3 regions of the Marinicellulosiphila megalodicopiae genome follow, and region 1 is predicted to be linked to each of the others. Evidence: predicted binding sites of a transcription regulator. Region 1 holds the regulator's gene; each other region holds the start of a gene.
What was found. Region 1 encodes sigma-54, which starts transcription at its own class of promoters, with help from an activator protein. Its sites were predicted from a motif close to TGGCACNNNNNTTGCTNT; they were not measured.
Positions count from the first base shown of each region.

Region 2: a site for sigma-54 is predicted at 1,282-1,299, ahead of flgB (flagellar basal body rod protein FlgB). Genes of this name have one in related genera too.
Region 3: a site for sigma-54 is predicted at 727-744, ahead of fliE (flagellar hook-basal body complex protein FliE). Genes of this name have one in related genera too.

Region 1 covers NZ_AP023087.1:2,976,968-2,979,297, reverse strand. The annotation lists gene ptsN (PTS IIA-like nitrogen regulatory protein PtsN) at 1-332, opposite strand, end outside; gene TYM08_RS12845 (RNA polymerase factor sigma-54) at 356-1,858, opposite strand; gene lptB (LPS export ABC transporter ATP-binding protein) at 1,880-2,330, opposite strand, start outside.
Region 2 covers NZ_AP023087.1:2,314,659-2,316,988, reverse strand. The annotation lists gene TYM08_RS09815 (flagellar hook assembly protein FlgD) at 1-395, opposite strand, end outside; gene flgC (flagellar basal body rod protein FlgC) at 406-846, opposite strand; gene flgB (flagellar basal body rod protein FlgB) at 849-1,247, opposite strand; gene TYM08_RS09800 (response regulator) at 1,496-2,330, shown strand, end outside.
Region 3 covers NZ_AP023087.1:1,711,393-1,713,722, forward strand. The annotation lists gene TYM08_RS07140 (NADP-dependent isocitrate dehydrogenase) at 1-453, shown strand, start outside; gene fliE (flagellar hook-basal body complex protein FliE) at 972-1,415, shown strand; gene fliF (flagellar basal-body MS-ring/collar protein FliF) at 1,433-2,330, shown strand, end outside.

The DNA.
Region 1 (2,330 bases):
GCGGCTTCAGTTGGAACAAGTAATACAAAAATCAAATCGACTTTTTGGCTATCAAGTGCATCAAAGTCAACAGGATCAGAAAGTTTAAAAAAACTTCCGATCACTTTGTCACAGTTATCTAAGCGGCAATGTGGCATGGCAACACCCATTCCAAATCCAGTGCTTCCAAGTTTTTCTCTTGCAATTAAATGATCAAAGATATGATTTTCATTTAATTGTGTGCAATTTTTAGCAATTTCATGACTAATACTTTGAATTGCGCGTTTTTTACTTGAGCCAAGATCCATGATGTAGGTTCTTTCGGCCGTTAATATATTTTTAAGTTGAATCATAATACAGTCACTAACTCAATCCGTTACATTAAACTTTTTCGTTCATTTGAAGGTGGAATATGCATCGCTTCACGATACTTTGCAATGGTTCTTCGTGCAACTTTAATTCCCTGCTGATCTAATAATGTTGCTAATTTGCTATCACTATAAGGTTTTTTTGTGTTTTCTTCGCTGATTATTTTTTTAATCATTGCTCGAATCGCCGTTGAACTGCACTCTCCGCCATTTGCAGTGGAAACATGGCTAGAGAAGAAATATTTCAATTCAAAAATACCTCTTGGGGTGTGCATGTATTTTTGAGTAGTAACCCTTGAAATGGTGGATTCATGCATGTCGACATCAAGTGCGATATCATGCAATACCAATGGTTTCATAGCTTCTTCGCCATAATCTAGAAATCCACGTTGATGTTCAACAATTTTTGTTGCTACTTTAAGTAACGTTTCATTTCTGCTATGTAAAGATTTAATAAACCACTTGGCATCACTTAAATTTGTTTTTAAATAATCATTATCACTTGAAGCATCATTACGTTTGATTAACTCAGCATACCCACTATTAATGTGTAATTTTGGCGCGATATCTGGATTTAATTCTACTAGCCATTTATTGTTTTCGATATCTTTACGAACAAATACATCTGGAACAACATATTGGGCTTGGTCTTCGGAAATACTGTCCCCTGGGCGAGGGTTAAGCGATTGTATGAGTACTAAAATAGATTGCAACTCAGTATCTTTAAATTTTGTTTTACGTAAGATGTTTTGATAATCACGAGAACCTAATTGAGGAAGGAAGTCTTTAACAATCAATTTCGCTTGTTCTAAATATTCTGTTTGAAGAGGCAGTTGCTTTAGTTGAATTGTTAGGCAGTCACTTAAATCTATGGCGCACACACCAGGTGGATCGAATTGTTGCACCCTATGAAGAACGGCTTCTAGTTCATCTAATTCAAGCATTTGTTCTTCATTCATACCTTCTTCATTTAATTCATTTGAAAGGCCTGAGAAAATTTCTTCAATTGTGGATTTTAAATATCCGTCATTTCCACAGGATTCAATTATCGATTCAGCAATGATTCGATCACGAGTATTCATCGGGGTTAAGTTTAATTGCCAAAATAAGTGATCTTGTAAATCCTCAGTTTCACTTCGAAAGCTATCAAAATTAATATCGTCACCAGAAGGTGCTGACATATTTGTGGGTAGATTTGGATAAATATCGTCCCATGAAGTATCAACCGCTAATTCGTCAGGGATATTTTCTTCCCATTGTGAATCTGTTTCTTCTATTTTATTGGGTTCGGATATTTCATTTTCAGCACTTTTTTGTGAATTTTGATCTTGTTCATTGTTATTTGCAGAAGGCTCTTCGTCATTTACTTCAAGCATTGGATTGGATTCAAGTACTTGTTGGATCTCTTGTTGCAAATCGAGCGTGGAAAGTTGTAATAAACGGATGGCTTGTTGAAGCTGGGGAGTCATCGTAAGATGCTGGCCCATTTTTAATTGAAGTGAAGTTTTCATATTTTATTATAATTACTCTGATTACAACGTAAACTGTTCGCCTAAATAAATATCTTTAACTAATTGGTTTTGCAAAACGCTGTTTGCATCGCCACTAGCAATAATGTGACCATTACCGACAATATACGCTTTTTCACAGATATCAAGCGTTTCTCGCACATTATGATCAGTAATTAACACACCGATGCCTTTGTTGCTTAATTGTTTGACGATATCTTTAATATCGTTTACAGAAATAGGATCGACACCTGCAAAGGGTTCATCAAGTAAAATAAATGCAGGATCCATCGCTAATGCACGAGCAATTTCAACCCGTCTTCTTTCTCCGCCGGACAATGCCATGCCAAGCGATTTACGTATATGTTGAATATTAAACTCATTCAATAATGATTCAAGCTTTTGTTTTTGTTCAGTTTTACTAAAATTCTTTCTTGTTTGAAGTATAGCTAAAATATTATCTTCAACTGATAAT
Region 2 (2,330 bases), 660 kb from region 1:
ATAATTTGTAAGTGCAAATTATCCATGCCAGCTGGTATTTCGACACTGCCATAAATGTATTCACCCCAGTTTAAATCCGTATCGGTTTTCCCTTCGATGGTGACATGTTTACCCACCAAACTAGAGGCCTGAATGGCTTGGTTGGATTTAAAGTTTGCAGACATATCATCCAAACTTGTCCCCATGCTTTCGATGCCTTCAACGGTCGAAAACTGAGCTAACTGCGCAATAAAATCGCCATTTTCTTTAGGCTCTAAAGGGTTCTGATTATTCAATTGAGCAATCATTAGTTCTAAAAACTGGTCACGTCCCATTTCATTAGATTTGGTTTTATTTGGATCAACTAACGCATATTGATCAAGAACGGAGCTTTGTACACTTGTTACATCAGCCATAAATTACTCCTTATTTACCCATCGTTAATGTTTTTTGAAGCATGGTTTTTGCGGTATTAAATACTTCAACGTTTACTGTAAAACTGCGCTGAGATGAAATCATATCCGCCATTTCTTCCACGACGTTCACATTAGGATAAAACACATAACCTTCAGTATCTGCCATTGGGTGAGTCGGGTCGTATCGAATATCCAAAGGATCGTCTTTTTCAATAATGCCACCGACTTTTACGCCATTACCGACATTATCTTCACTGTACATTTCACTAAAATTTGAATCATGAAATTGCTTTTGTAGGAGTTGAAAAACCGGTTTTCTTGCTCGGTAGGTTTCATCAATACTTGAAGATACCGTTTGAGCATTAGCGATATTAGATGCAGTCGTATTCAAGCGAATACTTTGGGCATTCATGCCAGTACCAGCGATATTTATAACATTACTTAAAGACATCATTATTCCCCTCGAATCGCATTAACTAGCCCTTTAAAACGGCCATTTAAAAATTCAAAACTGGCGTTATAGCCCATTGCATTTTTAGTGAATTCGCTATTTTCTAAATTATCATCAACAGTATTGCCATCTAAGGATGGTTGTGTAGGAGTACGATAAAGCAGATCAAAATCTGCAAAACCAACTCCTGGTAAATGTCCGTTATGGGTTTGATTCACAGCTAACGATGAGTGTTTTCGAACTTCACCTTTTAACACTGCTTGAAAATCCATATCTCTGGATTTAAACCCAGGGGTATCTGAGTTAGCTAAATTGTTGGCTAAAATTTCAGATCGTTCTGCACGAGTTAATAATGCCGTTTGGTGTATACCTAATGAATTTTGAAAACCTAATGCTGACATAACCATCTTCTGTATCAATGTTGTTGTTTAGCAAAAAGCATAAGCTGTGCCAAATATATAATTTATTTAAAATCAATAGGTTACAGTGAATTGAGTGAATTACGGCAATGTAATAGTTGGCAAATGAAACAGATTAGGCAGGGGATTGCCGTTACAATTTTTCACAATCAAGGGACGTTAAAATCAGTTTTCCTTAAACAATCGATCTACACTCAATATATCTATAAAAATAAATAAGCAGGTTTCTAGTGAGAAATACAATTTTAGTAGTTGATGATAGTGAAATGAATAGAATGGTTCTAACTGCTATTTTAGAGTCAAATTATGATTTGATTGAAGCAGATTCTGGCCAAGCTTGTTTAGATCAAGTTGAAGCGCATCAACCCGATTTAATATTGCTTGATGTTAATATGCCTGGAATGGATGGACATGAAACCTGTGTTAAATTAAAAAGCCACGAATCTACTAATTCAATTCCTGTGATTTTTGTTTCTGGATTAGATACAGCTGAAGAACGTTTGGCAGGGTTTGAGGCCGGCGGCGACGAATATTTAATTAAACCTGTAGTAGAGGAAGATTTACTTAAAAAAATTCACGAAAATTTAGGTAAAACCGGTTTAATGAAGCGTATAAAACAAGAAGCCACCGATGCTATGAATGTTGCAATGGAAGCAATGACATCCAGTAGTGAATTAGGTCAGGTCATAAATTTTGTGACTTCAACATTAGAAGCGGATTCACTAAGTAAAATGGCCGAAAAAATTTGCAAAATATCCGAAGAATTTGGCTTATCTTCATGTGCATTCATTCCAAATACACCGAATGTTTTTTATGGTTGCGATGAACAATCTATTGAAGCAAGGTTATTGATAAAAACAACAGCAATTAATGACCGAATAACCCATTTCGGCATCAGAACGATAGTAAAAAGTGATAATTTATCCTTATTAATCAAAAATATGCCAATTGATGACGAAAGCCGTTATGGCCGTATTAATGATCATTTAGCTGTTTTAATTAGCATTGCAGATGGCAGAATTCAAACGATTAAAGCAAATACAGCTTTAAATAAAAATCGAAATA
Region 3 (2,330 bases), 1.3 Mb from region 1:
CAGCAATTAGTTGAACAATCTCATTTGCGTTGGGATTCACTGGGTGAGTTTTTAGCATTATCGGCATCATTTGAACATTTAGGTTTAACAACTGATAACGCGAAAGCGATGGTTTTGGCTAAAACATTGGATACTGCTACAGGTACTTTCTTAGCAAATAACAAATCACCTTCTCGTAAAACAGGTGAGTTGGATAACCGTGGTTCTCACTTCTATTTAGCTATGTACTGGGCTCAAGAATTAGCAGCGCAAACTGAAGATGCTCAATTAAAAGCATTCTTTGATAAAGTTGCTGGTGAGTTAGTTGCTAATGAATCTGCAATTGTTAAAGAGTTAAATGATGTGCAAGGTGTTGAATCTGATTTAGGTGGTTACTATAAATTAGATGAAGCAAAAGCTGAAAAAGTCATGCGTCCAAGTGCGACACTTAATAAAATCGTTGATTCAATCTAAGCATTGATCCATTCTAAGCATTGATTCAATCTAAGCATTGATTCATAAATAGTTAAAAAAAGGCTGATTTAATCAGCCTTTTTTGTGCCTGTCGTTTATAAATTTGATATGAAATTATGGATGATATAAGAAAAAATCTCGTTTTATAATAATTAAGTGTCCCCATTCTATAGCCCTTCTTTTATTTTCGATTAACTGAAAATCGATTCTTTTAACTTAAAAAAATACATGACTCAATTTTAAAGTGACATTCTTTTCCTGTACGGCAACTCTTGGCCTTGTGTTTGCATTTGACGTTTTACGAAGAAAATTAGTCAATGTAATGACAATTTAATATTTATATTAAATGGGGTGTAAAAACCGGGAACAAAAGGGACTTTCTTTGTGGCTTGGTTGGGACGAATCAAGTGGGAGTATGGAGTCAGGATGATTGCTTTATTTAAAGCGACACCTACAAAATAACAGGGCAAGTGTTGAGTAGGTGAATTTTTTTATTTGAGATAAGTTAGGGGGCCGAAATGAGCGTAGATCGAATGGACATTAGTCAAGTGTTATCACAAATGCGTGCATTAAAAGCTCAGATGCCTTCTCAACAATTAAATATTAATCCCGTGCAAAATGATGCGTTTAAACAGCAACTTAATCAAGTGCAGCAAGAAGTTTCAAACGTAAATAAGCCAGATTTTTCCCGAGTGAATTCAAATACAGATGGAATATTACCTGTAGAAAAAGATGAAGGACCTTCGTTTGGTGATATGTTCAAATCTGCAATTGATTCTGTAAATGATAGTAAAAGTCACGCTAATGATTTGTCATCTCGTTATGAGCAAGGCGATCCAAGTGTTGATTTACCTGAGGTTATGATTGCCCTTCAAAAATCATCCGTTAGTTTTCAGGCCATGACTCAAGTACGCAATAAAATGGTAGAAGCGTACAAAGAAATCATGAATATGCCTTTATAACCGAGTAATAGATAATTATGGATCAAGCACAAGCGTCACCTGGTGATATGGAGGGATCAAACCCTCCAATGCTCGATACAGTCAACGCTGAAAGCGCGGCGGTAAGCACGAAAAAAATACATCCTATTGTAGCGGGTTTTAGTAAGCTTACTATGTTGCGTCAATTGGGTTTATTAATTGGCCTGTCAGCTGCCATTGCATTAGGCATTGGCATGGTGTTATTTACTCAAAGCGAAACTTATAAACCGCTTTTAAATTCTGCTAATTCCTATAATACAAAAGAAGTGATTCAACTTCTGCAACAACAAGACATTGATTTTAATATGAATCCAGTATCTGGGGTGATATTGGTAACACAAAGTGATCTTCATAAAGCTCGTTTAGCTATAGCGGGCGCCGACTTAGCTACCGATGACTTATTGGGTTATGAATTATTAGATCAAGACCAGCCACTTGGTACCTCTCAGTTTATGGAAAATACTCGTTACATGAGAAGTGTAGAAGGGGAATTAGCCAGAACCATCGCATCCTATAATTCTGTAAGATCTGCACGCGTGCATTTAGCATTACCAAAAAGAAGTGTGTTTGTGCGTGATAAACGTAAGCCTACTGCATCGGTTATGGTCGAATTATTTGCAGGTGGACAGTTAGAATTTGATCAAGTCAAAGCCATTAAAAATATGGTGTCTGCTTCTATTTCAGAGTTGAATCCTGAAGATGTAGTTGTGACAGATCAAAAAGGACATTTATATGAAAACAACGAAGAACAAACCCAAGAAGAGCTCACTAAAAAACAATATGACTTTACACGTAAAATTGAAAACGATCGGATCAGTTCGATTAACTCTATTTTATCGCCAATTTTAGGAGCCAATAATTTTGAAGTATCCGTTAATGCACAGGTTGATTTTACAA